2 regions of the Lactobacillus xylocopicola genome follow, and region 1 is predicted to be linked to the other one. Evidence: a T-box and tRNA genes for the amino acid it is inferred to sense, from the RefSeq annotation. Region 1 holds a T-box; the other holds one or more tRNA genes.
The links. The T-box of region 1 lies ahead of pheS (phenylalanine--tRNA ligase subunit alpha). A T-box ahead of a tRNA ligase gene usually reads a tRNA of that ligase, here a tRNA-Phe.
Positions count from the first base shown of each region.

Region 2: it has a tRNA-Phe gene. The T-box ahead of pheS (phenylalanine--tRNA ligase subunit alpha) is inferred to sense a tRNA for this amino acid. The anticodon was not compared.

Region 1 is NZ_AP026803.1:1,026,679-1,041,394, forward strand. Features, by position in the region: gene R8389_RS05100 (methionine gamma-lyase family protein) at 87-1,331, opposite strand; gene miaA (tRNA (adenosine(37)-N6)-dimethylallyltransferase MiaA) at 1,324-2,244, opposite strand; gene R8389_RS05110 (rhodanese-like domain-containing protein) at 2,307-2,711, opposite strand; gene R8389_RS05115 (YqgQ family protein) at 2,764-2,982, opposite strand; gene R8389_RS05120 (rhomboid family intramembrane serine protease) at 2,979-3,662, opposite strand; gene R8389_RS05125 (5-formyltetrahydrofolate cyclo-ligase) at 3,674-4,246, opposite strand; gene rpmG (50S ribosomal protein L33) at 4,298-4,447, opposite strand; gene R8389_RS05135 (peptidoglycan D,D-transpeptidase FtsI family protein) at 4,524-6,557, opposite strand; gene R8389_RS05140 (N-acetylglucosamine kinase) at 6,878-7,792, shown strand; gene greA (transcription elongation factor GreA) at 7,937-8,413, opposite strand; gene pheT (phenylalanine--tRNA ligase subunit beta) at 8,502-10,919, opposite strand; gene pheS (phenylalanine--tRNA ligase subunit alpha) at 10,919-11,968, opposite strand; T-box leader at 12,003-12,208, opposite strand; gene R8389_RS05160 (winged helix-turn-helix transcriptional regulator) at 12,253-12,603, opposite strand; gene R8389_RS05165 (TrmH family RNA methyltransferase) at 12,681-13,448, opposite strand; gene R8389_RS05170 (acylphosphatase) at 13,540-13,866, shown strand; gene yidC (membrane protein insertase YidC) at 13,902-14,716, shown strand, end outside.
Region 2 is NZ_AP026803.1:371,422-386,137, reverse strand. Features, by position in the region: gene R8389_RS02050 (glycosyltransferase family 4 protein) at 1-882, opposite strand, end outside; tRNA gene R8389_RS02045 (tRNA-Leu) at 1,000-1,084, opposite strand; tRNA gene R8389_RS02040 (tRNA-Cys) at 1,124-1,194, opposite strand; tRNA gene R8389_RS02035 (tRNA-Gln) at 1,216-1,287, opposite strand; tRNA gene R8389_RS02030 (tRNA-His) at 1,295-1,367, opposite strand; tRNA gene R8389_RS02025 (tRNA-Trp) at 1,379-1,449, opposite strand; tRNA gene R8389_RS02020 (tRNA-Tyr) at 1,454-1,535, opposite strand; tRNA gene R8389_RS02015 (tRNA-Phe) at 1,543-1,615, opposite strand; tRNA gene R8389_RS02010 (tRNA-Asp) at 1,622-1,695, opposite strand; tRNA gene R8389_RS02005 (tRNA-Met) at 1,699-1,772, opposite strand; tRNA gene R8389_RS02000 (tRNA-Ser) at 1,783-1,869, opposite strand; tRNA gene R8389_RS01995 (tRNA-Glu) at 1,897-1,968, opposite strand; gene R8389_RS01990 (hypothetical protein) at 2,191-2,763, opposite strand; tRNA gene R8389_RS01985 (tRNA-Ser) at 3,024-3,113, opposite strand; tRNA gene R8389_RS01980 (tRNA-Ile) at 3,119-3,192, opposite strand; tRNA gene R8389_RS01975 (tRNA-Gly) at 3,197-3,267, opposite strand; tRNA gene R8389_RS01970 (tRNA-Phe) at 3,288-3,360, opposite strand; tRNA gene R8389_RS01965 (tRNA-Asp) at 3,367-3,440, opposite strand; tRNA gene R8389_RS01960 (tRNA-Met) at 3,444-3,517, opposite strand; tRNA gene R8389_RS01955 (tRNA-Ile) at 3,555-3,628, opposite strand; tRNA gene R8389_RS01950 (tRNA-Met) at 3,642-3,715, opposite strand; tRNA gene R8389_RS01945 (tRNA-Pro) at 3,751-3,824, opposite strand; tRNA gene R8389_RS01940 (tRNA-Arg) at 3,829-3,902, opposite strand; tRNA gene R8389_RS01935 (tRNA-Leu) at 3,912-3,997, opposite strand; tRNA gene R8389_RS01930 (tRNA-Gly) at 4,008-4,079, opposite strand; tRNA gene R8389_RS01925 (tRNA-Thr) at 4,092-4,164, opposite strand; tRNA gene R8389_RS01920 (tRNA-Leu) at 4,195-4,276, opposite strand; tRNA gene R8389_RS01915 (tRNA-Lys) at 4,289-4,361, opposite strand; tRNA gene R8389_RS01910 (tRNA-Val) at 4,366-4,438, opposite strand; rRNA gene rrf (5S ribosomal RNA) at 4,444-4,560, opposite strand; rRNA gene R8389_RS01900 (23S ribosomal RNA) at 4,645-7,555, opposite strand; rRNA gene R8389_RS01895 (16S ribosomal RNA) at 7,767-9,328, opposite strand; gene R8389_RS01890 (NAD(P)/FAD-dependent oxidoreductase) at 9,738-10,676, shown strand; gene R8389_RS01885 (VTT domain-containing protein) at 10,686-11,336, shown strand; gene R8389_RS01880 (TIGR01906 family membrane protein) at 11,349-11,957, opposite strand; gene R8389_RS01875 (TIGR01457 family HAD-type hydrolase) at 11,954-12,730, opposite strand; gene R8389_RS01870 (YutD family protein) at 12,731-13,279, opposite strand; gene R8389_RS01865 (bifunctional metallophosphatase/5'-nucleotidase) at 13,254-14,654, opposite strand; gene R8389_RS01860 (hypothetical protein) at 14,668-14,716, opposite strand, start outside.

The sequences.
Region 1 (14,716 bases):
CCTTAGCATTTGCGTCATAAAAAGTAAAGCGGTCTAACTATTTTTCCAGAAACTTTACCAAAGCTTTATTTAAGTTAAACTGTCTGCTACTTATAAAACAACTCATTGACCGCATTAGTAATCGCAATCTTCACGTGGGCAAAAGTTAGCCCCCCCTGCAAATACAGTGCATAGGGCGGGCGAATTGGGCCATCCCCCGAAAGCTCGATACTAGCCCCCTCGATAAAGGAACCAGCGGCCATAATTACCTGATCTTCATATCCTGTATCATGGCTTGGCACCGGCTCCACAAAGGAATTGATAGGCGAATTAGCCTGCAGGATTTGGGCAAAGCGAACCATCTTTTCCTGGTCATGAAAAATCACCGTTTGAATAAGATCTGTACGGTCTTCATCCCACTTAGGCGTAACTTCCAAACCCATCCGCTCCAATAGTGCAGCAGTATATATTGCACCCTTGATCGCATTGCCAGTGATACTTGGTGCAATAAACAAACCTTCAAAGTAGTCAAGATTGTTCGCTAAACTAGCCCCTTCAGCACGACCAATTCCAGCGGCGGTTAGGCGTGCTGCGGTATTCTCGACTAGTTCATGCCGACCTACAACGTACCCGCCAACCTTTGCCAGACCGCCGCCAGCATTCTTAATCAGTGAACCGGCCATCAGATCAGCGCCATATTCGGTTGGTTCATGCTGTTCAGAAAATTCGCCGTAACAATTATCAATAAAGATAATCGTCTTTGGACTGACTGCCCGCACCAACTCAATCAGCGGTTTAATTTGGTCAACCGTCAAACTGGGCCGTGTGTCATAGCCCCGTGAACGCTGAATGACCGCCATTTTCGGTTGATGGTCGGCCAGCAACTGACGCGCTGCCTTAGTGTCAACCTGACCATCCTCGAGGTCGACATGAGAAAACTTAACGCCATACTGCTTTAGACTCCCACGTCCATCGCCGGCCAGCCCAATTACCTGCTGAAGCGTATCATATGGCATACCAGTCAAGTACATCAGTTCATCACCGGGCAACAAGTTACCTGCCATTGCAGTTGCCAGTGTATGGGTGCCAGACACAAATTGTGAACGCACCAGTGCGTCTTCGGTCTGAAAAATTTGTGCATACATGCGATCAAGCTTGTCGCGACCACTATCGTCGCTGCCATAGCCCGTACTACCAATTAAGTCTGCTTCAGCCACAGCCTGGTCCTTAAAAGCAGTTAAAACTTTATTTTGATTAACTAAAATATTTTCGTCTATTTTTGCTAATTGTGCCGCCACCTGGACATCAATCTCGCTCACAATTTTTTGCAATTCTGCCGGCCAGTTATTCATTTATCCATTCCTCTACTTTTTCTGTTATTTTAGTCAGATATGCGGGATCATTCAGCGGATCAACCCAGGTTACCGGTAATTGATGCCGCAGGTAGGTCAGTTGCCGTTTGGCATACCGGCGCGAGGCCGTTTTAAGGTCGGCAACGCAGGCCGCCAGGGTTTTTTCGCCGGTAAAATACGGAAAAAATTCCTTATAGCCAATCGCCTGCAAGATTTGCTGCTCGCGGTCCCTATTCTGGTAAACAAAGTTCGCTTCCTTGACTAAGCCCTGCTCCATCATTTGATCTACCCGTAAGTTGATCCGGTTATATATTTCCTGGCGCTCTGCATTGAGCCCGATAATCAAGTAGTCATAACGCGGCTTAATCTCCTTTTGTTGCTCAGAAAATTTTTTACCTGTCCGGTCAATCACCGTTAAGGCCCTTAAGACCCGCCGGGAGTTAGCAGCTGGAAGATGAGCTGCGGTTTTGGCATCTCGTTTATTTAACTCTTGCCATAGCTTTTGGGGACCGGCTTGGTCAAGTAAGCTTTGCCACTTGGGCTCAACCGCAGTTAGCTGCTCCTCTTTTTCCCCCAACTGCAACTGGTTGAGTAAGGCGTTCACATAAAAGCCGGTCCCGCCAACCAGTAGTGGTAGCTTTCCTTTATTGGCTATTTCAGCAATCGCTTCGCGAGCCTGTCTTACAAAATCAGTCACTGCATAAGGTTCAAAAACCGATTGCGTGTCAACCAAATAATGCTTTACCACTTGCTGTTCTGCTGGCGTCGCCTTGGCCGTTCCAATTGCCACTTCGCGGTAAACTTGCATTGAGTCACCTGAAATAATTTCGGCCTTTAATTGGCGCGCCAGCTCAATTGCCAAACTAGTCTTGCCAACTGCTGTGGGACCCACAATTGCTAATACTTTTTGCATCTTTTTATCCTTTAATTATATCGAAAAAACATGTTTGAAAGAGTCGCCAAACATGTTTTTAGTTAATATTTAGATGTTTTTGTCCGACCATCCCAATCTTCAAAACCATTCTTCAGCCACTTAATCGAAGAAAAATGCTTTTTTTGCAAAAATCTCGCCGCACGCAGTGTTACTGACAGCGAATCAGCGTACAGATATACTGGCAGGTCGGTCCTTAATTCCGTATATTGGTACTTCAACATGGTATAAGGAAGGTTGCGCGCACCATCAATGTGCTTCCTCTTAAAGGGGGCCTTTTCTCGTAAATCGACAATTTGCGCCCTTCTCATGCCCTGCTTAAATTCATCATTAGTTAAATCACCGTTGCCTAACCGTTTGGTTTGAATTTTGTTCCACAGCCAAACTGAGACAAAGGCTAAAATCACGGCTACTAAGATAGCATCGACAATAATTAAAAAAGTTGACATTAGTTTATTTCTCCCCGAACTGCTTACCTGAATAATATACTACTAATTTATGCTAAGAGCTATGCTGGTCTTTAGCAAGCCGCTCTTCATATTCGTGTTCACGACGCAAAATTAACTTGGCAACCAAGTAGTCATGCTTAGCAAGCAAATGCGCCCGGTTAAGGTTGTCAAGTTCCAATGCCATTAGCTCAATGTCCCAAATGCGCTTCCCAACATGAACAAAGATACCATATTTTTTTAGAAGCTGTTGTACATCGTATAACGTTTTCATGATAAATCAATAATCATTCCCAATCTAACCGTAAATACACTATAAACAACTAGAAGACACGCCGCCACAAACCGGGTTTTATTGCGATACCGGCCCATGGCCAAATTGCCCATCACGATTGCCAATAAAAAGCCAGCAATAAAGCCGCCCAGGTGTCCCTGAATGTCAATATTGGGATCAAATAGGTCAAAACCGATGTTTATCAAGGCTAGCCAGAACGACTGCCGGCCCAGATAGGTAATCAACTGATTACTTCGATTATTCAAGGCAATGGCAGTCATTGCACCAAAAAGTCCAAACAGGGCAGTAGAGGCGCCTGCACTAATTGCCTGATCACTTCCCCAAGCTAAACTAAGCAGGTTGCCCCCAACTCCAGATAACAAATAGAGCAGCAAAAAGCGCCAATGTCCCAGAATTTCTTCCATGTAAATACCTAAATAATAGATGATGACCGCATTAGAAACTAGGTGCAGAATGCCCATATGCAAGAATTGCGCAGTGAACAACCGCCACCACTGGTGACCAACTACCACCGCCAAGTTATTCATCGCCCCCATTTTAATTAAAACAGCGGTGTTTTGAGAGCCACCAAGTGCGATCTCGACGATGAAAACGATAAGTAGCACGATTAAAATACTCATCGTCATATAACAATTTTTGAGATTATCTCGTTGATTCATCTTAGCCTCACTTATTTATGCAAGATTGACTGCGTAGTTACAATTGTCTGAACTGGGATATCCGTTGCTTCCGGTTGCCAGCTGGCTGTTGCCAAAATCATTTGGGAATTGACCAAAGCCACGGTCTCCGTATTAGGATGCTTAGCTAAAAAGCGATCATAATAACCGCCGCCAAAGCCCAAACGCTGATGCGTATCAACCGCAAAAGCTAGACCGGGTACCAGCACTAAATCAAGACAATTATTGATTTCCGCATTAGGATCAGCCACTTCTGTGACCCCGAATGGGGACTGTTTAATTTTGGTCATGTAGCTATAATAAAGGAAATCCTGTGAATGCTCAAGGTTATTATTGGCTCGGGCTAAATAAACCTCCTTACCCTGATCCCATAAATAGGCAATAAGACCTGCCGTATCGACTTCATATGAAAGTGAAGAAGTTACCCCAACGGTCCTCTTACCCTCAAGCAATCCTGAATTTAGTAACTGCTTGAGCAATTTTTGGTCCTCGGTCTTTTTTGCTGCACTGTGTGCAAAGGCGGTTAAGTGGGTAATTTGTGCTTGCCGTATTTTTTTCTTATCCATGCTTCTCCATACAAAAATAGCAGGAACATCGGCTCCTGCTATATTAGTTTACTACTTAGTTTCACGATGAAGAGTTGCGTGTCTTTCAACTGGACAATACTTCTTCAAACTTAAACGTTCCGGATGCTTACGCTTGTTTTTCTTAGATAAGTAACTTCTGTCGCCACATTCGGTGCATTCTAAAATGATGTTATCTGCCATCTCATTCACCACCTACAAATTTATTTCTGACTGTATCATTCTAGCATTTTTCTGAAATCTTTGCCAGACTTATTCACTAATTTCTCTTTTTATGTAACTTAAAGTAGTTTTGGACCATCGCCCTGGTCATTTGCAACGTGTAGGATCCTTCCAAATCGGGATCGAGTCCGGGGAAAACCACCGCAGTGGCAATTTCTGCATTATTGGACGGTGCATAACCGACAAAAGTTGCATTGACTAGTTCAGGTGGGTTCTTCCGGTTGGGGTGGTTGGGATCAAAGTAAAAAGTTTGCGCAGTTCCCGATTTACCAGAAATCGCTGGTTTAACATCCTTCAACTTATGCGCGGTTCCCCAAGAATTGGTACCGTGAACCACCCGCCAAAAACCTTGCCGGACAATATTTAACTCATCCTTAGTCCAAGGCACCCGCAGCTGCACATTAGGTTTTTTATTATAGTCAATGTAGATTTTCTTGCCATTGCTGGCAGTTCGACCCACCGACTGTACTACATAGGGTTGCATCCGGTAACCACCATTGGCAATCGTCGACACGTACTGCGCCATCTGAATGGGCGTGTATGCATCATAGTTACCATAGGATAAGTCCAAAACTGATCCAGACAAGATATGGCCTTGTTCGTTAAAGGAGCGTCCTTGGATTCCTGAAATTTCACCGGGCAAGTCTACCCCCGTCTTTTGTCCCAACCCAAACATGTTAAAGTTGTGCCGAATAGTGTCAAAAGCAGTGTCGGGCATCCGGATATCTTGCTTAGGCACGTATTTGGCATTCACCCACTTCATAGCCAGGTGCATCATGTAGATATTGCTAGAAACCTCAAGGGCAGATTCAGCGTCTAGCGAGCCGAAGGTGCCAACTGGGTACACTGACTTCTTAATTGGCGTACCTGGCAGATAAACTGGTGTATCCGGAAAAACATTACTGGATGGAGAGATAACCTTGTTAATCAGGCCACCAGCAACCATTGCCCCTTTAACAGCAGAACCCATAACAAAAGATTGGTTAATTACCCCTAGGGCATTTCTAGTGGTTTTATTTTTACTTGGGTCGCGACTAATCCCGGCAACTGCCAGTATTGCTCCGGTCTTAGGGTTCATCGCCACCGCGTAGGCCCCGTTAGAATAATGGGCTGCGCCAGAGGCAATGGCGGCCGCATAGATTGACTCTAGTGATTTCTGAACCGACTTTTGGTACTTGGCATCAAGCGTTAAGACTAGACTCGCACCAGCCTGACCTGAATAGACAGACTTAGACTGTTCAATATTACCAGCAGTCTTGGCCCATACCTTGCTAGTCGCCTTAGTCCCTTTCAATAGCGGTTCGTATTCTTTTTCCAAGTAGGACGTACCCACCCGATCATTACGTGAATAGCCATTAGTCAGGTAATACTGCAAGTCATCACTGGGCAGGCCCGTCTTTTCCGTTGAAACCGAGCCAATAATACTCTTGATTGACGAGCCATTGGGATAGGATCTGCGCCAGTCAGTCCCGATACCTACACCCGGAAGATCTGCCAAATGTTCACCCACCTCGGCAATTTCTTTGTCCGTTAGGCCGTTGTTTTTTAAATAAATCGTTGAAAGTGTGTACGCCCCAGAAATTTTGTTAAAAATTAAAGCAGCCGTTTTTTGGCGGTCCGTGAGTTGAATATTCCTCTGCCGCACCTGGTCTTGAACAGCTTGATTGATCTTTTCCTCATCCTGTGTTTTCTGAATCGCTTTAGGAACTAAGGCCAACTCTCGATCACTATTGGCCTTATTGCCCAAATAATAATCAACTACCTGCTGATCAGTGGGCTTTTCACTCTTGATACGAATGTAGCGACTAAGACTATTGGAAATTTGATAACTATCTGCAGTCGTGGTCGACACGCTCTTGGTGTAAGTGATCGCATTGCTGGCCTTACTTCCAACCAAGGTGCGGCCCTTGCTATCATACATTACGCCCCGGGGGACCTGACTGGAAACTACTGCCGAATTTGCTTTTTGAACCTCCGCCTTGAAGCGTGAACCATAGCCAATCTGGAGATAGGCCAGCTGACCAATTAAAGCCGCAAACAGAACAAAAATAATCCCCAGTATGAGTTTCATTCTGATTGGCGTTGAAGACTGCTTGGGGGACTTATCATCCGCGCTTTTTTGCTTAAAAAATTTCACTAAAATCAAACCTCACTAAACTAGGGCTATTTTAACAAAAAGTAGGCAATATTTCTATTGCTGGCGGAGAGCTTTGCGAAAATTTTACCAGATTATTGATTAGCGCCAGAGCTTCTTTAAAGAAAGTTCCTTAAAAGGCAGAAAGAAAATATCCTGGCCAATCACCTAACAAGCAGAAAAAAACTTCTGTATTAGCGGCTTTTGTTATAAAATGAAGTTTAAACAATCATATTTACTAGAAAGAAGAACTAACTATGACACTCAAATACCAAATTGGGGTTGATGCTGGCGGAACTCACACGGTTGCGGTCGCATACGACATGAAGGGCGCCGAACTTAATCGAACTGAAACCGGTCCCGGCCAGGTCAACACGAATTACAACTCTGCCCTGACCAATATCACAAGTGCGATTAATTATTTGATTGATCAAATCGACGGTGACTGCCAAAGAATTATGTGTGGGATTGCAGGCTTATCGGTGATTGGTCACGCCTCTGAAGTAGCAGCGGAAATTTCAGCCAAGGCTTATAACTTACCGACCAGAGCCGTCACCGATTCCTTGCTAGCCCTGTATAACGGACTGGAAGGTGAAGACGGTGGCCTAGTAATCGCCGGCACTGGGTCTGTCTTCAATGGTCTACAAAAGGGCAAAATCATTACTACTGGTGGGTATGGTTCAATCTTAGGTGATGAAGGTTCTGGCTACGCCATTACTCTGGCCGCACTCAAAGTGGCTTTGCTCAGCTGGGACAAACGCGAAGCTAACCAATTGATTCCTCTTTTCAACCGGCTCTTTCAGGTCGATGATATTGTTGCCGCTACAGCCAAGTTTTACAAGCTAGCTAACTCCGATATCGCCGCAATGGCGGTTGAGGTAGCTCGGCTGGCAGATGACGGCGATCCGGATGCTACGGCCGTCATTAAGGAACAAGGCGAGTTACTGGCGCGCGATATTGTCATTGGGATGGACCGGTATGAAGAACCAAAACCACTGAAAATCGCACTGACTGGCTCAGTCCTGGCCAATAACAGCATGTTACGTAATCGTTTAGAAGAAAAAGTCCGCGAAAAATACCCTAAAGCAGAATTCACTATTTCTAACGGTGAAAATGCCCGCGGCGTAGTCTTTGATAAGAGTAAGGACTACCGCTACTTTACTAGTCACTAAAAGCTACCATAAAAAGACCAGCATGGTTTTGCAGGCCTGTCCTAAATTAGGACTTGACCTCAATCATGCTGGTCTTTTTTGTTTAGAAAGCTTTAACCTTAAGCTCACTTATTTGCTAACGATGAGCAAACATGGCCTTACGAACTATTCCTCGACTTTATTAATTACCACGTCAAACTTGCCACTAGGTGTTGCAATAGTTGCTGTATCACCCTTTTTTTTGCCTAAAATAGCTTGCGCGATCGGCGAATCATTGGAAATTTTGCCACTCAGTGGGTCTGATTCATCACTGCCGACAATTGTATAAGTCTCAGGGTCAGTTTCACCGACTTCGGTATATGTGACCGTTTTGCCTACCGCTACTTCATCCGGATCAGTCGATTGGGCATCAACCACTTGAGCGTACTTGAGCATTTCTTCCACTACATTAATCCGGTCTTCAAGGTGGCTTTGTTCATCTTTGGCTGCATCGTACTCGGAGTTTTCGGACAGGTCGCCAAATGAACGTGCAACCTTGATCCGCTCGATTACCTCTGGCCGTTTAACTACTTTTAAATTCTTCAACTCAGCTTCAAGTTTTTCTTTTCCCTCAGCAGTCATTGGATATGATTTTTCAGGCATAAAATTTTCTGCTCCTTAAAGTTAAAATTTTCTTTTTGCACAGGTTATCTTATTGATTTCTAACTCTAAAGTCAACCTTTTGTCAAATTTACCTAATTTCTGCCTGTAGTTCTTCTTCTAAACTACTGGTAATTGCATCCATCGCCTCGGCTACGACACCTTCAGTCAAGGTGTCCTGCTCATTCAAAAAAGTCAGCCGGTAAGCGATACTTTTCTTGTCATCAGCAATATGCGGACCTTGGTAAACATCAATTACCCGCAAATCATAAAGATACTTACCACCACTTGCATTAATCACCGACTCAATCTTTTGGTTAACTATTTCCTGGTCAACTAAAATGGACAAATCACGCTCAACCGCTGGGAATTTCGGGGCTGTATGGGCCACTGTCTTGGGGTTAAGAATCATTGGGATAATTGTATCCAAATCCAACTCATAGCCGTAAAGCTCACTACCACTTAGCGCTTTATTGGAACGCGTCACCATGTGGCTAAGCATGCCGACCATCCCAGCGTACTGCTCTTTTAGATAAATAGCAGCAGTTCTAGTGGGATGCATTCCCGGAATAACGGCAGCCCGGTAACTAACCTCCTTTAGGTTGATCCCCAGAGCACGGAATAGGTTAGTAAGCTGTCCTTTGACATAATAAAAATCAATTTTTTCATTATCGTGTTGCCAGTTTTCAAAATAGGCATTTCCGGAATAAAGTCCAGCTAAATGTTCGTGTTCATTGTAAGTGCCCCCATCCAAGTCATATACCCGGCCTTGTTCAAACAGGGCTAACTGATTCTGCTTGCGCGCCATGTTGTAACTCGCAGCATCAACCAACCCCGTTAAGAGGTTTTGGCGCAAGGTAGATCGACTAGAATTCAGCGGCAACTGTATCTGGACTGGCTGCTTTGGTAACTTGGTGTAAGAAACAGCCTTCTCCGGTGAAGTCAGCGAATATGAAATTGCTTCAAGCATGCCCTGGCCCTCTACCAGATTTTTGATGTGTCTGAGGACTTCTTCACTAGCAGAATAACCACCGTGGCTTTCAGCTAGAGCTGGCTGAGTCGATACAATATTGTCATAGCCGTACAGCCGTCCAACTTCTTCTACCAAGTCAGCAGCAATGGCAATGTCCCAGCGCCGGGCAGGTACATTGACAGTCAGCTCATCAGCTGCAGACTGCGCCTTGAAACCTAACCGGGCAAAAATTCGCATCATTTCACTAGCAGCCAGTTCAGTTCCTAAGACCTTGTTAATATATGATACGGTAGTTTTGATTTGAACTGGCTGCCGTTTTTCAGCACTAGCAGTAATTACGCCTGCGGCCACTTGACCACTAGCCTCATTGCGCAGCAGCATCGCAGCCATATCTAGTGCCCGCTCCGTAGCATCCCAATTAACGCCCTTTTCGTAGCGGCTGGAAGCTTCTGTCCGGTTAGCATGACGTAGAGCTGCCTTTCTGATTAGCGTCGGATCGAAAATCGCTGATTCTAAGATGATATCGGTGGTATCGTCCTTAATCTCAGAATTAAGTCCGCCCATCACCCCAGCTAACATCACTACCTGATCACCATTGGTAATCACAATGTCATTAGGATCAAGATCAACTTCCTTGTCATTAAGGAGCGTCAACTTTTCACCGGAAGCGGCTTGGCGCACTACCAACTTGTTACTAGCGAACGCCCGTGCATCATAAGTGTGCATTGGCTGACCGGTTAACAACATCACGTAGTTAGTCACGTCGACTACATTGTTAATCGGTCTAATGCCAGCGTTCCACAAGCGCCTTTGCATCCAAAGTGGACTATCGCCAATTTTGAGGCCACTGATCTTCCTCAAATAGAATTTAGGGGCAAGTTGCGGATCAACTTGCGCCGAAAAATCTTCCGTCCAATCGGGGCCGTCTGCCTTTAACAGCACATCTTCAACTTTGACTGCTTCATCGACGATTGCCCCTACTTCATAGGCCGCACCCTCCATCGAAAGCGTGTCAGCTCGATTGGGAGTAATGTCAAAATCGAAAATATAGTCATCCATCCCAAGCGGAGTAAATACCGCTTGACCTGGTTTAAGTCCAGCAGCTTGCGGGAAAACGTAAATCCCATCATGATATTTTTCTGGGACTAAGTTATCAGCAAAGCCGATTTCCTGTAAGCCGCAAATCATCCCATTCGACTCAATGCCACGCAACTTGCCCTTTTTGATCTTAACGTTACCGGCAATTCGAGCACCAGGCAAAGCAACTACCACATCTTCACCCGCCGCCACATTTGGAGCACCACAGACAATTTGGTAAAGGTCCCTTTCCCCAACATCAACTTGCGTAACGTTCAGGTGGGTGCCTTCGACTGGTTGGCAGTCAGTGATATGGCCGACAACTAGTTTTTTTAAGCCGGCTTCAGGGTGCTTCACTTCGGCAATTTCGACACCGGTCCGCGTGATTTCTTCGCCCAAGTCTTGGGGATCCTGCTCTAACTTTAAAAAATCTTGCAGCCACTGGTATGATACTAGCATTATCTTTCCTCCTGACAGAATTGTTCTAAGAAGCGAACATCATTGGTATAGAAATCGCGAATGTCATCAATGCCGTACTTAAGGATGGCAAACCGATCTAAGCCGACACCAAAGGCAAAACCGCCATAAACACTCGAATCAACTCCAGCATTTTCCAAAACATTTGGATGAACCATACCGGCACCTAGAACTTCAATCCAACCGGTATGCTTACAAATAGCACAACCCTTACCATCGCAGTTGAAGCACGAAACATCCATTTCAACTGACGGTTCAGTAAAAGGAAAATAACTGGGCCGCAACCGTGTTTGGCGATCCTGACCAAAGACATGCTTGGCCATCATTTCCAGCGTACCTTTCAAATCACCCATCGTAATATTTTCGTCGATCAGCATACCTTCCATTTGCATGAACTGGTGAGAGTGCGTCGCATCATCGTCATCTCGGCGGTATACTTTACCTGGTCCGACCATCTTCAAGGGCCCCTTAGAAAAATCAAACTTTTCTAAAGCCCGGGCCTGATCCCCCGAAGTCTGTGATCGCAGTAATCTTTCTGGATCAATATAAAAAGTTTCCTGCATATCGCGGGCAGGGTGATCCTTAGGCAGGTTCATCATTTCAAACACATAATGGTCTGTTTCGATTTCTGGTCCTTGGACTACTTCGTAACCCATTCCAATAAAATACTTTTCCAAATCGTCCAAAATAATGTTGATTGGGTGTTTGCTGCCGAGGTGGGCTACCCGGCCCGGCAAAGTTACATCAACCTTTTCCTGCTCAAGCTGTTTTTCAATCAAAGCCTTAACTAGCTCGCTCTTAGCATGATCAAGCCGTGTATTGAACAAATCACGTAGCTTGTTTACCTGCTGACCGATTTCACGGCGACGACCAGGCTCAATATCTTTCATCGAATGCAAAATTTTAGTTAATTCGCCTTTACGTCCCACTAGCTTGACGCGCACGTCATTCAGCATTTCTTCACTTTTAGCCTGGTCAATTTCGCCCAGCCCTTGATCACGCAACTCTTTCAGTCGCTCAAATAAATCCATTGTTTTGCCCTTTCACATAAAAAAACTCCGTCCTCAAAGGGACGAAGTTTCGCGGTACCACCCTAGTTTGAACTCACTAGGAGTCCACACTTAAGTTTTCGTTAACGGTGAATACCGGAATTAATTAAATCCTACTAGTAAGGTGAAATTCACAGCTTCAGTTAAACTCTTCTCTCAGCCCGCGAAAAAGTCTCTCTGTGTAACCAAGTACTGCTACTAGTCCTACGTTGTCGTAATTACTTAATAGAATAATGCTTTTTTATTCAACATGCAAGCAGATATTTTCAAACCCACTTGTCCGCCCAATCATGAATTTGGTCAAAGACCGGCTTGAGCTCTGCACCCTTTTTGGTTAAGCCATATGAAATAATATTAGTCTCACGATCAACCGACCGTTTGACAATATCTGCTTTTTCGAGTTCTTTAAGTCGTTCGACTAGCACCCGGTCGGAGCAATCCAAAACGCAACTGGTCAACTCTTTAAAACGCATATAGTCACCGGCACAGAGCGAACTGATAATCAGGCCATTCCATTTTTTGCCAATAATTTTAAACGCATTGATAAAATGGTTGCATGATTCATAGTCAACAGCGCTACAATCGCCAATTTCCTGTTTTTTTACATCCTGAGCCATAATATCTTCCTCCCACAGTATGTCATACCTTGACCTTTATTATAGGAAAATCACTTACTAAAAACAAGTGCAAAAGCTCAGGCAAAATGATAAATCATAATACCCGCAGCTACTGCCGCATTTAATGATTCTGCCTGTCCTTTAATGGGAATATATAATTTTTCATCACAATTACGGGCAATTGCTGGTGTTACACCGCGGGCTTCATTCCCAATTACTAAGCCAAGCTGCGGGACGGGCCTAAAATCTGGTAATTCCTGGGCTGCTGTGTCTAACATACTAGCATAAACAGGGATGCCATTGCCTTTAAGGGCCGCGATTGTCTCACCCAAATCTTGAACAAGCAACTCGATGTGAAACTGACTACCTTGCATTGCACGCTGGGTTTTAGGATTATAAAGATCAACACTTAGCGGTGACAAAACGACCCCATCAAAACCTGCTGCATCTACTGTCCGAATGATGGTACCGACATTACCCGGATCAGCCAAGTCATCAAGCAAGACCCACTTGCCAAAATCAAACGGATAATGCTTAGGCTGCCCCACTTTCAACACCATAAAAATATTTTGGGGATTTTTAGTGCTAGTTAAATGGTGAACAATTGCCTCGTTAATTTGAATTACCTTTTTACTAGTTAAATCGGCTTGATAAGCAGTTTCTGCTTGACTCAGGGCTGCTGACGTTCCTAAGAGATAAACGTAAGTCCGATTGGCCTTCAAGGCCTCCTCAATTAAGTGAAAACCCTCAATTAAGTAAAGCCCCGTCTCTTCCCGATATTTTTTCTGCTTTAATTTTACTAAGTCTTTAATCAGTTTATTGTTAACTGAACTAATTTTTTCCATCAATCAAACCTCTTCTTTCTCGTTCTATTATAGTGTAATATTTATTAGGCAAAATGGTAAAATCAGGATAATGGAAGTGAAAGGAGCAATCATGAGTTTTTTTAAGCCATCACGGCCAGCGCAAAAGTCCAACGGAATTCCGGTAGAAAGCTGGCAATTGACTGTTGCTGGTATTGTCCAGGGGGTAGGCTTTCGCTGGAGCGTATTGACCTTGGCTAAACAACTGGGTTTAGCCGGCAATGTCCGCAATAACGCTGATTCAACCGTAACCATCACTTTACAGACAAGCCTGGACCGCGTCAACCAATTTTGTAGTGAGTTACCTCGAAATGTTTCACCAATGGCACGGATTTCTAGCATTAAAAAAGAAAAATTAACAAATGTCAGCAAAATACACGGTTTTCATGTATTATATTAAGTATTGACTAGCAAATGATTAATGTGGTGAATTGAATGAAAAAATATCGTAAATATCTCGGATTGGCTGTCCTCACGGTAACAGTCATGTTAGTTTTGACTGGTTGTGCGCAAAGTGGCAGTGCTGCTAATAAACCGCCTACAGATGTCTTCTATGGAACAATCTTCAGGTTCATTGGCAAACCTTTACAAAATATTATGCTTTATTTCTCAAGCGCCATTGGCGGCGCCAATGGGGCTGGCTGGGCCATTATTCTCATGACTTTTGTCGTCAGAATGGTGCTTTTGCCGCTGATGCTGAACCAGCAAAGAAAGTCAACAACTCAGCAAGAGAAGATAGCTCGTCTGCAGCCCCAGATGAAATTGATTCAGGAAACAATGAAACGCAAAGACTTGACCCAGGACCAGCAAATGACTTTGGCTGGCTGGCAACGTAGTCTCTATTCACAAAACAACCTGTCTATAACGGGGGGAATGGGGTGTCTCCCGCTGATTATTCAGTTTCCGATTATGATCGGGATATACCAAGCCGTAATGTATTCCAAGTTTTTGGCTAACTCTACCTTCTTTGGTATCTCACTGAGTGAGCGATCTATTGCCGTGACAATTGTAGCCACCATCTTTGCCTTCGTTCAAGGCTATATTTCCTTGATTGGAATTGCCCCCGAACAAAAGAAGCAAATGCAGTCCATGATGTTGCTGAACCCTGTAATGACCCTCTTTATTTCAATGTCAGTTTCGGGTTCAGTCGCTTTATACTGGGCCGCTGGTAACTTCTTCACAGTCATCCAGCAAGTAATCGTTACTTTCATTATTATGCCGAAGGTAAAGAAAGAGGTCGACGAAGAGCT
Region 2 (14,716 bases), 660 kb from region 1:
CAAGCCCTGCGTTTCAGTATCACTCGCCGAAACAAAAAGATCAGCCATTTGGTAGAAAGAGCCAACATCACTATGTGGCACATCACCAGCAAAAATTACGTTGTCCTCAAGCGTCAATCGCTCAACTTGGTCTTGCAATACCTCAACGTCGGGACCACCACCAGCAATCACCAGCTGGGCGCGCGGAAATTCATCAACAACTTCCGTCATCACATTTAAGATCCGGTCAATCTTTTTTTCACCAGCAATGCGACTAAGGGTTAAGAGTACCGGAACATCCGGCTCAATTCCAAGTTCCCGACGAACATCATGCGTTGCCGGCTGATTAAAGCTCTTAACGTCCACACCAGTCGGGATCACCTCCATTGGGATAGATATCTTGTAGCGCTTCAAAAGCTTTTCTACGCGCATGCTAGGTGCAATCACGCCATCCATATTTTTAAGGAAGACACTGGTAAACTGTTTAACATGGTATGGCCGCAAAAGGTGACCATTCAGCACATAATGCAAGTAATCTTCATACATTGTATGGTAGGTATGAATTGCGGGAATCTTTAACTGGTGCGCCACATATTTGCCAATCATTCCGAGGGCAAATTCAGTCTGCGTGTGAACCACATCAAGATTCACTTCCCGCGCTACTTTAGTTGCCTCAAAGAAACCCCTATAGGCAATGCGACGGTCAGTAAACGAAATAAACGGCATACTACTGAAGCGAAAAACATTGGCCTCTACGGTGCCCTTGGCAACGTGCGGATCAGTTGTTGTAAAAACAAATACGTTATGTCCCTGCTCCTCAAGTGCCTCTTTAAGTGTCTTAACCGAAGACGCTACGCCACTGATTTGCGGAAAATATGTATCGGTAAAAATACCAATATTCATTAAGCTACCTCCATCTAAAGGTATTATAAAGATTCCGCTTTACTTGTGCAATTTTTAAAAAGAAAAAGCCGGAATTTGCTAAACAAAAACAGCTCCCGTTGGAGAGCTGTTAGACAATAGCGGTGATCGGGGTCGAACCGATACGTCCTAAACGGACACCAGATTTTGAGTCTGGCGCGTCTGCCAATTCCGCCACACCGCCATATTTTTTAAATCAATAGTTCAATGAGTGAACCATTAAAGGCGGAGATCGGATTTGAACCGACGATTAAGGTTTTGCAGACCTCTGCCTTACCACTTGGCTACACCGCCATTGAATATTCTATTAATAGATTGGGATAGCTGGATTCGAACCAGCGCATAATAGAGTCAAAGTCTAGTGCCTTACCACTTGGCTATATCCCAATGCTAGGGCGGAATATGGGATTCGAACCCATGTATGCCGGATCCACAAACCGGTGTGTTAACCCCTTCACCAATTCCGCCATGAGGTAAACAGGGATAGTAGGAATTGAACCCACACTAGCGGTTTTGGAGACCGATGTACTACCTTTATACTATATCCCTATTATGGAGGAGGGTGGATTCGAACCGCCGAACTCAGAGAGAGCGGTTTTACAGACCGCCGCGTTTAGCCACTTCGCTACTCCTCCAGGCTGATGGCGCGGGACGGAATCGAACCGCCGACACAAGGAGCTTCAATCCTTTGCTCTACCGACTGAGCTACCGAGCCATCCTACGGTCCATATCGGATTTGAACCGATGATCTCCTCCGTGACAGGGAGGCGAGATAAACCACTGCTCCAATGGACCATATTGCGGGAGGTGGATTTGAACCACCGGCCTTCGGGTTATGAGCCCGACGAGCTACCAGACTGCTCCATCCCGCGATATTATTAAAGGAGGATGTGGGATTTGAACCCACGCACGGCAAAACCGTCTAACGGTTTTCAAAACCGTCCCCTTAAGCCACTTGGGTAATCCTCCAAAATGTAAATATACCAAAACTGGTAATGACCCGTACGGGATTTGAACCCATGTTACCGCCGTGAAAGGGCGATGTCTTAACCACTTGACCAACGGGTCGACATTATCGGCTTGACGTCATTCAGACGCTTAATTATCTTACCGAATTTGTGATTGAAAGTCAATAACTTTTCATCAGCCAGTTACGCTTAACTAGCTGAATCACAACGCTACTTATAATACAGGATTATCAAGCAGCTTGCAAGACTTTTACGTAAAAAATCACTTTTCTATCTTTAAAAAACTAAAACTTACAAAATAAGGGCTTAAAAATCACGCTAACTACCCTTCCGCAACTATAGTTGGAAACCCATCTCTAGCCCACAGCCAAACTGGGGTCTGAAAGTCTATCGGGTTATCTCCAACGTTTTTGAGCAAATCAGACCAAGCCTTGATCACAATATCTTGAACCTGACTACTGGTCAACTGCTCCTTATTAATTAAGCCTAATTTTTTACTTGCTTTAATGATATGAGTATCAGCTGCTATCTCAATTTTACTCACGTTTTTAAGCTTAACCTTCACATATTGGTTCAATAAAAACAACCAGTAGTTACATAATTTCTTTTCAGAAAGATAAGAAAAATAACCCTTGACTTCAACCTGCATGTAGTGACGGATTTTAACCACATCATTATCAAAGCTTTCAATAAAGGTCAACACGCTTCCGCCAAATTCTTGCTCTAATGTCTGACACAGTCTCAACCAAATATCTGTCTGCTTGTTTTTTTTAACCGCGAGGCGATACCTTACCAGCGCCTCTTGAACCTCCTGATAGCTAGCCTGACAGACACTTTCTGGCGAAAAAACAAAATTCGTTTGATCGTCAACATACGTCTTTTTGCGTTTTCCCAAAGGCTATAGGAATTTCTCTGATAATTAAGTGCTGTGGGCAAGGTAAAGTATAAAGCATTTTCTGCGGAAAAAGGAAGCAAATTGGGATTAGCATCTTCTGGCAATTTTTTATTGCCCAAAAGACCGTTTTCATACATTGCAGCAATCATTTCTATATTAGTTATAATACTATTCGCCAATTCTTCTGTCTCTTCCCCTTTCTGTTCCTACAACTTTACTGTAAAAAAAATTCCTAACGTCAAACGTTAGGAATTTCAATACGGAGACTGAGAGATTTGAACTCTCGCACCGGAATAACCCGATCTACACCCTTAGCAGGGGCGCCTCTTCAGCCACTTGAGTAAGTCTCCATAAATGGGCCTAAATGGACTTGAACCATCGACCTCACGCTTATCAGGCGTGCGCTCTAACCAGCTGAGCTATAGGCCCCAAAAGCGGGTAACGAGAATCGGACTCGCGACTAAAGCTTGGAAGGCTTTCGTTTTACCACTAAACTATACCCGCAAAAAGTAATATTAAAATAATGGCGCGGGACGGAATCGAACCGCCGACACAAGGAGCTTCAATCCTTTGCTCTACCGACTGAGCTACCGAGCCATCCTACGGTCCATATCGGATTTGAACCGATGATCTCCTCCGTGACAGGGAGGCGAGATAAACCACTGCTCCAATGGACCATATTGCGGGAGGTGGATTTGAACCACCGGCCTTCGGGTTATGAGCCCGACGAGCTACCAGACTGCTCCATCCCGCGATATTATTAAGTAAAAGTACAAACTCCATATCTATTATGGACCTTGTAGGACTCGAACCTACGACAGGACGGTTATGAGCCGTCTGCTCTAACCAACTGAGCTAAAGGTCCAAGCTCTAGCAAATAGCGGCGGGGGGGATCGAACCCTCGACCTCCCGGGTATGAACCGGACGCTCTAGCCAGCTGAGCTACACCGCCAACAAATTATGTAACCGATAAAATCAAGATTACAATCGGGAAGACAGGATTCGAACCTGCGACCCCCTGGTCCCAAACCAGGTGCTCTACCAAACTGAGCCACTTCCCGCAAATGCACCCTGAAGGATTTGAACCTTCAACCTTCTGATTCGTAGTCAGACACTCTATCCAGTTGCGCTAAGGGTGCATCATTAAGTGCCGAGGACCGGAGTCGAACCGGTACGATTGAAACCAATCGCGGGATTTTAAGTCCCGTGCGTCTGCCAATTCCGCCACCCCGGCAAGTAATGAAAGCGGAAGACGGGATTCGAACCCGCGACCCCCACCATGGCAAGGTGATGTTCTACCACTGAACTACTTCCGCATAAATATGAAATGCCGATTATACGATTTGAACGTACGACCCCCTGTTTACAAGACAGATGCTCTACCAACTGAGCTAAATCGGCATAATGTAAATATGGTACAATACTGGCGAATACGGGTGGTGGGACTTGAACCCACACGTCCGAAAACACTAGAACCTAAATCTAGCGCGTCTGCCAATTCCGCCACACCCGCAAAATGGGGCCATGAGTCGTGACGGGCTTGAACCGTCGACCCTCTGATTAAAAGTCAGATGCTCTACCGACTGAGCTAACGACTCGGTATGGAGGATACAGGGCTCGAACCTGTGACCTCCTGCTTGTAAGGCAGATGCTCTCCCAGCTGAGCTAATCCTCCATAAAGCACGGCAGCGTCCTACCCTCGCAGGCAGTCTCCCACCAACTACGCTCGGCGTTAAGAAGCTTAACTGCTGTGTTCGGCATGGTTACAGGTGTTTCCTTCTTGCTCTTGCCACCGTACTTTTCTCTTTTTGAGTTTTTACACTCAAAACTAAATATAATCCTTCGAAATTTACCTTCCGCAATCTTTAGCTTGCACTCACTTTGGTCAAGTCCTCGACTGATTAGTACTAGTCCGCTCCAAACCTCACGGCTCTTCCACTCCTAGCCTATCTACCTCATCGTCTTTGAGGTGTCTTACTACTTTCGTATGGGAAATCTCATCTTGAGGGGGGTTTCGCACTTAGATGCTTTCAGCGCTTATCCCTTCCATACGTAGCTACCCAGCTATGCCCTTGGCAGAACAACTGGTACACCAGCGGTATGTCCATCCCGGTCCTCTCGTACTAAGGACAGCTCCTCTCAAATTTCCAACGCCCACGACGGATAGGGACCGAACTGTCTCACGACGTTCTGAACCCAGCTCGCGTGCCGCTTTAATGGGCGAACAGCCCAACCCTTGGGACCTACTTCAGCCCCAGGATGCGACGAGCCGACATCGAGGTGCCAAACCTCCCCGTCGATGTGAACTCTTGGGGGAGATAAGCCTGTTATCCCCAGGGTAGCTTTTATCCGTTGAGTGATGGCCCTTCCATGCGGTACCACCAGATCACTAAGCCCGACTTTCGTCCCTGCTCGAGTTGTCGCTCTCGCAGTCAAGCTCCCTTATACCTTTACACTCTGTGAATGATTTCCAACCATTCTGAGGGAACCTTTGGGCGCCTCCGTTACTCTTTAGGAGGCGACCGCCCCAGTCAAACTGCCCATCTGACACTGTCCCATGCCTCGCTTAGAGGCCCTGGTTAGAGCAGCCATCAAACAAGGGTAGTATCCCAACATTGCCTCTGATAATACTGGCGTACTATCTTCTCTGGCTCCTACCTATCCTGTACATGTTTAACAGCTACTCAATATCAAATTGCAGTGAAGCTCCATGGGGTCTTTCCGTCCTGTCGCGGGTAACCCGCATCTTCACGGGTATTATAATTTCACCGAGTCTCTCGTTGAGACAGTGCCCAAATCATTACACCTTTCGTGCAGGTCGGAACTTACCCGACAAGGAATTTCGCTACCTTAGGACCGTTATAGTTACGGCCGCCGTTTACTGGGGCTTCAGTTCAAAGCTTCGCTTGCGCTAACCTCTCTCCTTAACCTTCCAGCACCGGGCAGGTGTCAGCCCCTATACGTCGTCTTTCGACTTTGCAGAGACCTGTGTTTTTGATAAACAGTTGTTTGGGCCTATTCACTGCGGCTGGCTCTTACACCAGCACCCCTTCTCCCGAAGTTACGGGGCTATTTTGCCGAGTTCCTTAACGAGAGTTCTCTCGCTCACCTTAGTGTTCTCCACTCGACTACCTGTGTCGGTTTGCGGTACGGGTACGTTAGCTCTCACTAGAAGCTTTTCTTGGCAGTGTGACTCTAGAACCTTCGCTACTTTAATTTCGCTCCTCATCACGACTTGTGCTTTCTGGAAAAAAGCATTTGACTCTTCTCCACACTTATCGTTTAAACATGGGCTTCCAGCGCCATGCGTTCTTTGCCTCCTGCGTCCCTCCTTCGTTTTTAACGATCTAACGCAGTACAGGAATTTCTACCTGTTGTCCATCGACTACGCCTTTCGGCCTTGCCTTAGGTCCCGACTTACCCTGGGCGGACGAGCCTGCCCCAGGAAACCTTAGTCTTTCGGCGGATAGGATTCTCACCTATCTTGCGCTACTCATACCGGCATTCTCACTTCTAAGCGCTCCACTTATCCTCTCGGTTAAGCTTCTCCGCGCTTAGAACGCTCTCCTACCACGTGTATTACTACACATCCACAGTTTCGGTACTATGCTTAGCCCCGGTAAATTTTCGGCGCAAAGTCACTCGACTAGTGAGCTATTACGCACTCTTTTAATGATGGCTGCTTCTGAGCCAACATCCTAGTTGTCTACGCAACTCCACATCCTTTTCCACTTAGCATAGATTTTGGGACCTTAACTGGTGATCTGGGCTGTTTCCCTTTCGACTACGGATCTTATCACTCGCAGTCTGACTCCAGTGCTTTGATCCATGGAATTCGCAGTTTATCTGAATTCAGTAACCCTTGATGGGCCCTTCGTCCAAACAGAGCTCTACCTCCATGATCATCCTCGCACCAGGCTAGCCCTAAAGCTATTTCGGAGAGAACCAGCTATCTCCAAGTTCGTTTGGAATTTCACCGCTACCCACAACTCATCCCCGCAATTTTTAACTTACGTGGGTTCGGTCCTCCAGTGCGCTTTACCGCACCTTCAACCTGGTCATGGGTAGGTCACTTGGTTTCGGGTCTACATCAACTAACTCGCTCGCCCTCTTCAGACTCGCTTTCGCTCCGGCTCCGTCCTTTCTGGACTTAACCTCGCTAATTAACGTAACTCGCCGGTTCATTCTACAAAAGGCACGCCATTACCCCTTAACGGGCTCTGACTACTTGTAGGCACACGGTTTCAGGTTCTCTTTCACTCCCCTTCCGGGGTTCTTTTCACCTTTCCCTCACGGTACTGGTTCACTATCGGTCACATGCTAGTATTTAGCCTTGCGAGATGGTCCTCGCTGCTTCAATCGGAATTTCTCGTGTTCCGACCTACTCAGGATCCTGCTCGGCGCGCTTGCAATTTCGCTTACGGGGCTCTCACCCTCTCTGGCTTACCTTCCCAGGTAATTCTGCTATCACTTACGCTACCTGCTTGCAGTCCTACAACCCCACATGATAAATCATCTGGTTTGGGCTCTTTCCGTTTCGCTCGCCGCTACTTGGGAAATCGATTTTTCTTTCTCTTCCTGCAGCTACTTAGATGTTTCAGTTCACTGCGTCTCGCCCTAATAAGCTATTGATTCACTTATTAGTAATGCATCTTCATGCATTGGGTTCCCCCATTCGGATATCTCCGGTTCATCGCTTACTTACTGCTCCCCGAAGCCTTTCGTGGTTCGTCACGTCCTTCTTCGCCTGCTTGTGCCTAGGCATCCACCGTGCGCCCTTCTTTACTTGACCTTACTTCTAAGATCTTACTCTTCTCGGTCGCTCGTGCAATCTGTTCTCTTTTGATTTGATTGTTTCTCGGTTTTTTCTTGGATTATATTCAGTTTTCAATGTACTAACTCTTTGAGGTACTACCCTCAAAACTAAACAATGTTTACAAAGTGTGCTTCCTGCTCCTAGGCTTCTTTTAGTATTCCTACTCTCCACCTATTTGCTTCCTTAGAAAGGAGGTGATCCAGCCGCAGGTTCTCCTACGGCTACCTTGTTACGACTTCACCCTAATCATCTGTCCTACCTTAGACGGCTGACTCCTTTGCAGGTTATCCTACCGGCTTTGGGTATTACAAACTCTCATGGTGTGACGGGCGGTGTGTACAAGGCCCGGGAACGTATTCACCGCGGCATGCTGATCCGCGATTACTAGCGATTCCAGCTTCATGCACTCGAGTTGCAGAGTGCAATCCGAACTGAGATTAGCTTTAAGAGATTCGCTTGCCTTCACAGGCTTGCTCCTCGTTGTACTAACCATTGTAGCACGTGTGTAGCCCAGGTCATAAGGGGCATGATGACTTGACGTCGTCCCCACCTTCCTCCGGTTTGTCACCGGCAGTCTCATTAGAGTGCCCAACTTAATGCTGGCAACTAATAATAAGGGTTGCGCTCGTTGCGGGACTTAACCCAACATCTCACGACACGAGCTGACGACAGCCATGCACCACCTGTCTTCCTGTCCCCGAAGGGAACATCTAATCTCTTAGACTTGCAGGAGATGTCAAGACCTGGTAAGGTTCTTCGCGTTGCTTCGAATTAAACCACATGCTCCACCGCTTGTGCGGGCCCCCGTCAATTCCTTTGAGTTTTAACCTTGCGGTCGTACTCCCCAGGCGGAGTGCTTAATGCGTTAGCTGCAGCACTGAGAGGCGGAAACCTCCCAACACTTAGCACTCATCGTTTACGGCATGGACTACCAGGGTATCTAATCCTGTTCGCTACCCATGCTTTCGAACCTCAGCGTCAGTTACAGACCAGAGAGCCGCCTTCGCCACTGGTGTTCTTCCATATATCTACGCATTCCACCGCTACACATGGAGTTCCACTCTCCTCTTCTGCACTCAAGAAATACAGTTTCAGCTGACTTTCCTCGGTTAAGCCGAGGGCTTTCACAGCTGACTTGTCTTCCCGCCTGCGTTCGCTTTACGCCCAATAAATCCGGACAACGCTTGCCACCTACGTATTACCGCGGCTGCTGGCACGTAGTTAGCCGTGACTTTCTGGTTGATTACCGTCAAACATGAATCAGTTACTATTCACGTCCTTCTTCACCAACAACAGAGCTTTACGATCCGAAAACCTTCTTCACTCACGCGGCGTTGCTCCATCAGACTTGCGTCCATTGTGGAAGATTCCCTACTGCTGCCTCCCGTAGGAGTTTGGGCCGTGTCTCAGTCCCAATGTGGCCGTTCAGTCTCTCAACTCGGCTATGCATCATCGCCTTGGTAAGCCGTTACCTTACCAACTAGCTAATGCACCGTGGGCCCATCCTCTAGTGACAGCTTACGCCGCCTTTTATAGCTTGAGCATGCGCTCTTACTTCTTATTTGGTATTAGCACCTGTTTCCAAGTGGTATCCCAAGCTAGAGGGCAGGTTGCCCACGTATTACTCACCCATCCGCCGCTCGTTCCACTGTTTCCGTCCGAAGACTTCTACTGCTTCACTCGCTCGACTTGCATGTATTAGGCACGCCGCCAGCGTTCGTCCTGAGCCAGGATCAAACTCTCATTTTTACATTCGGTTTGATGTTTGCTCATTTGTTTTCCAAGATGTTAATCTTGGATTTATTTGCTTGCGAAATTGACTTCGCTCTTTTGTTTTGGGTTTTTATAACCCGCACACTTTGCGAAAACATTGTTCAGTTTTCAAGGTACTACTTCCCTGTTTCTTGCAAAACAGCTTTCTTATCTTACCTAACCGGTTGCTCTTTGTCAACTCTTTTAGTTGGGCTTTTGTTCGTCGCCTGGCTCTGCGCTATACTGCTTCTTGCCCTGACGACAGTTATTAATACTAGCAACTATTTTTCCCTTTTGCAAGCTTTTTTTGCAAATTATTAAAGTGACTAAGACATTTTTTCATGCTAAAGTTGTTAACATCAACGTTTAGAAGGGAGTTTTTAAAATTAAAAAATTTGATGTAGCAATTATCGGCGCTGGGCCAGTTGGTCTTTTTAGCGCTAACTTTGCTCACTTACATGGTCTCAAAACAGTTACTTTTGACTCATTAAAGGAGGTCGGGGGACAACCTAAATTTCTTTATCCTTTTAAAAAAATCTTTGATATTCCTGTTTTTGACCAGATTAGCGGTGCCCACTTAGTGGAACAATTAAAAACAGCGACTACGGATAAAACCACTTTTGTTCTTGATCATCGTGTATCTTCCATTCAGAAGCAGGATAGCGGCTTCATTGTTGACGATGAATTTTGGGTAAAAAGTATTATTATTGCCACGGGAACTGGCTCTTTTGCGCCCAAGAAGTTTCCCTTGCAGCTAGATACCGGGGCAGCCGCAAGGATACATTATTTTATTAAGAATCCGCAAGAATTTGCCAATCAGACTATTGGCGTTTTTGGTGGCGGTGACTCCGCCCTTGACTGGGCACTCGAACTTGCCGAGCAGACGGGGACCCAGGTTGGACTAATTCATCGCCGAAATGAGTTTAGGGGACTCGAATCGAGTGCACAACGACTACAAAATTTAAAAAATGTTGAAGTTCTGACTCCCTACCTTCCTAAATCAATTGCAATCAGGAATAATCAACTTGATGTTGGGCTCAAGCTGGTGGGCAGTACGGAACTTATCCACAAGCACTTTGACCAAATTATTGTTGCGTACGGTTTTCGCTCTAATAATAGCTTTGTCAAAAAATGGGGCGTTAATATCAGCAATAGTCAAATTGCAGTTACTAGCGAGATGAAAACCAGCGTTCCGGGCATCTATGCCATTGGCGACGCTGTTACTTATCCTGGTCGCGTTCCCGTAATTGGCCTCGGCTTTGGTGAAGCGCAAATTGCGGTTACTGCAATTATGCGCTCCTTATTTCCCGAAAAAACTTTGACTATTCACTCAACCAGTATTTAGGAGAACTTTATGGCAATCATCAACTTTATTCTGCACATTGATCATCACTTGATTGAACTAGTCAACCAGTTTGGTGGCTGGACCTACTTGATTATTTTTGGCATTATTTTTATTGAAACAGGTTTGGTTATTTTCCCTTTTTTACCGGGAGATTCGCTAATCTTTGCAGCTAGCTCGATGGCGGTCAATCCTAAATACAACTTAAACATTTGGCTGATCTACTTAGCAGTCATCCTGGCAGCAGTCTTAGGCGACGCCTGCAACTATGAAATCGGGGCCTACTCTGTTCAATCTGGAAGTAAACATCCCTGGTTCAACAAGTTAATCAATCAAAAAAACCGCCACGCGGCCGAACAGTTTTTCGACCGTCATGGCCCCATCACAATTGTCATCGGACGCTTTATCCCCTTCATTCGAACTTTTGTCCCCTTCGTTTCCGGCGGTAGCAAGATGAACTATGGTAAATTTGCGTTTTACAACGTGGTGGGAGGAATCATCTGGAGTGGCCTCTTCACGATTATCGGCGCCTTTTTCGGCAACATCCCTTTTGTCAAAGACCACTTCTCAATACTTATCCTGGCCATCATCTTAATTTCTGTTCTGCCGATTATGGCCATCGCGCTTAAAAAGCGCTGGTCCCAAAAAAAGGAGCTCCACTAGCGAGCTCCTTTTTTAGCGTTGTAATAATTTTTCAGCAAAATACAGTTCATAAATAATGCCAGCAACTGCAAAACATGATGCAAAAAAGCCTTCGGTCAGTACATTAATCACGGGATCAGTCAGCGGATCAAACAACCAAGTATTGCTACCAGCAAAAAACAAATGATGGAAATTCACAAAGAACTGGTCAAAATTGGTTAAGGCAAACGGCAGGACAACTACCGGTAACAACAAAAACAAGAGCGACCAGACTTTGTTTAGTTTAAGGGCCCGGCGCTTTTTTCTTTTGCAGTAAACGAGAATTGCTAGACAACAGATAAAAGCAATGATGGCCAACACAAACAGCTTTTTTACAGCGGCAAAGTGCTCTGCTGCAAGCGGTGAAGTCCGAAAGTTACTCATCCTTAGCTGGCGATCAAAGGGCCAGATTAAATACCATAATAACTGGTCATAGTTGTGCATCACCTGACCAATTGATAAATTAACTGTCTTATTGGTTTTTTGGACAATCACAAAAACTAATAGCAGTGGCCAACTAGCAACTAGTGCACCCACTACGCTACTGGTAACTGCAAAGACAAAGTGGTAAATGATGGTTAAAAGGTGGTTTTTTTGATTCATAATTCTACTTCGTCCAAACTATCGACTATCATTGTTGGTTGAATTTGCCCGACGAGATCAGCCGCCCTGGTAACACCCGTTGTTACTAGGAGTTGGTCAACCTGGCTATTAATGCCCGCCATTATATCGGTTTGGTAATTGTCCCCTACAATAAGTGCATCCTGCTGCAGACAATGCTTTTGAGCCAACACTTTAGTGATGATGATTGACGACGGCTTCCCAATAAAAAGCGGTTCTTGCCCACTGGCAGCAGCAATCATTGCACATTGAGCACCATTCCCTGGAAGAAGTCCAGCATCAGTGGGTAGATTCAAATCCGCATTGGTGCCAATAAAGGTAGCACCATTTCTAATTGCGGTCGTAGCCAGCTGAATCTTGTGGTAGGTCAGATCGGTATCCATCCCAACTACCACATAATCTGGACTTTGCTCATCGATGACAAATTCGGGCCATTGCAAAAATTCGTGCCACAGACCAATCTGACCAATCAGATAGACACCAATCCTTGCATCACGAGTCCTTGCCTGTTCCTTAAGATAGCTAATTGTTGCCAAATTAGGAGTATATATATGGTCTGGATCAGTTTTAATACCATGAAGGGCCAGCTTATCCACAACCATCTGGCGCGTCCGCGTTGTGTTATTGGTCAAAAACAAGTAGTCCTTGCCTGCTTGTTCAAGTCGGTGAACAAAACGCACCCCAGCTGCAATAGTCTCCTTGCCCCGGTATATTGTTCCATCAAGATCGACTAAAAATAACCGATAGTCCTTCACTTAGTTGCTGTCCCTTCTTTTTCTGATAATAAAGTTGTGGTGGTTACCCGGCTGCTTTTTTATTTGCGTAGGACGCACTCGCCGAACGGCTTTTAAGCTGTTATTTGCCCTTTTACTTGGTTGACCTGTTCTAATTTTTTTGCGTTTACTAGACCGATAATGGTGGACTGGACTTAACAGTTGCAAAATAAAGTAGGGGCTGCCGGGATTGCAATACTCAATTAGGTAGTCCGCAATGGTCTGTTTCTTACGATCAATTGCCGCCTGTACATTATCTTGAAAAAAGCCCTTTAAGCGTAAATGTTCACTTGAAATATCGCCAACTAAAAAGTCATACTGGTTGAGGTAGGGATCATATTTTTGCCGCAGGCTGTCTAGGTCCAGGGCATCCTGTTTGTTAACCAAAACCTGGTATACCTGCTGGTTGATTTTTAAAGTTGCCTCATCCAGCACCACTTTAGCTTGCGGATGCCGCAAAGGCTGCTTTTGAGCAAACTTATTTTCTTTATCGGAATTAGGGCTGTCAGTTTGCTGATGGTTTTCCGTCATGATTTTCACTTCCTTGATAGGGATATTTTTGGGCTAAATAATTTCCGACTACTTCCCGCAAAAATTGCGGGAATAAGAACTTGTTGTTCCCCACAATTGCCAGAGTTGGAAAGAAAGGTACCAGAACATAATGATCCAGTACTGCAATTTGATATTCCTGCTGCGGGTCTACTTCCTTTCCATTAACAAAGACCACCCGACTAACTGGATCAAACTTGATTTGGCGGTAATACATCTGTCCAAAAATCTTGCCCCGAAAACTCATCCCTTGCAAGTGGAAATGATCCAAATAGTGCCGGTTCTTCTCGATTTCCATTACCAGGCGCCACAAGTCACTGCCCTGCAAAGTTGACCTAACAACGTGCATTGAATGCGGCAAAGCTCGTTGCAAGTCATACTTAGTTAAAACACCTTTTTTAAATGGTGTCAAAAACAAGCCGGAACTAAGCATGGCCAAGTCAGTACCAGCAAAAGCGGCAATCGCATCTAACGAAACCTGAATAGCTGCTTCGCAATTGTCTTCATATTTTTCTGGCAAATTTGCCACTTTTGTCCGCGTCAAAATTTCTTTACCACATTTACGGAAACCTAGAATAGTTTCTTCATCGCCAGTTTGTGCTTTCATCAAACTAGTCGGCTCAACGTGGGGACTAATTCGCTCCACCTGATGGTTATCATTAAGTTGGAGGTAAGTATTACCAACATAGTTGCCCCACTTGCCCGTCTGCACAATCCAAACACCATTCACCTGCTTGCCCTGCTTCAACAGGTCATGGCTGTGGCCACCAACAATGAGATTAATTTGCGGATAATTCTGGGCTAAAAAGCAGTCCATGTTCAGACCTACATGGGTCAATAAAATCAAGACATCATAGTGGCCTGCGAGTTCCGGCAAGACCTCGTCCATTGTTTCTTTGAGCATTTTAACCTGCCAGTGATTTGGCTGATATGATAGCGGATAGGCCGCAGTTAGTCCAATTAAAGCAATCCTGGTACCCTTTTTGGTTTTAATGATTTTTTGAGTAGTCGCCCAATGCGGCATACTACCATCTTCTTCGCGCAAGTTGGCTAAAACAACTGGAAACTGGGCATGATCAAACAGGTGCTCAACCACCTCATGTGAATTTGAGATACCCTCATTGTTCCCAATGGTGATCGCATCGTAATGAAAAGCATTCATCAATTTAATATTGGCCTGACCAAAGGTAGCATCAGTTAAAGGATGCGACCGATCCATGAAGTCACCTGCATCAAACGTTAAAACCTCGTCGACCGTCTGATCCTGTTGAGCTTCATGTAAGTAACGACCTATTTTGAGAAAGTGTTCAAAGTGTGAATGTAGATCATTTGTGTGCAAAATGCGAATTTTTTCCATTGTTTATTACTTTCTAGCCAATTTGATTTGCTTTTAAAACCGTATTGTAGGCATCCAAAATT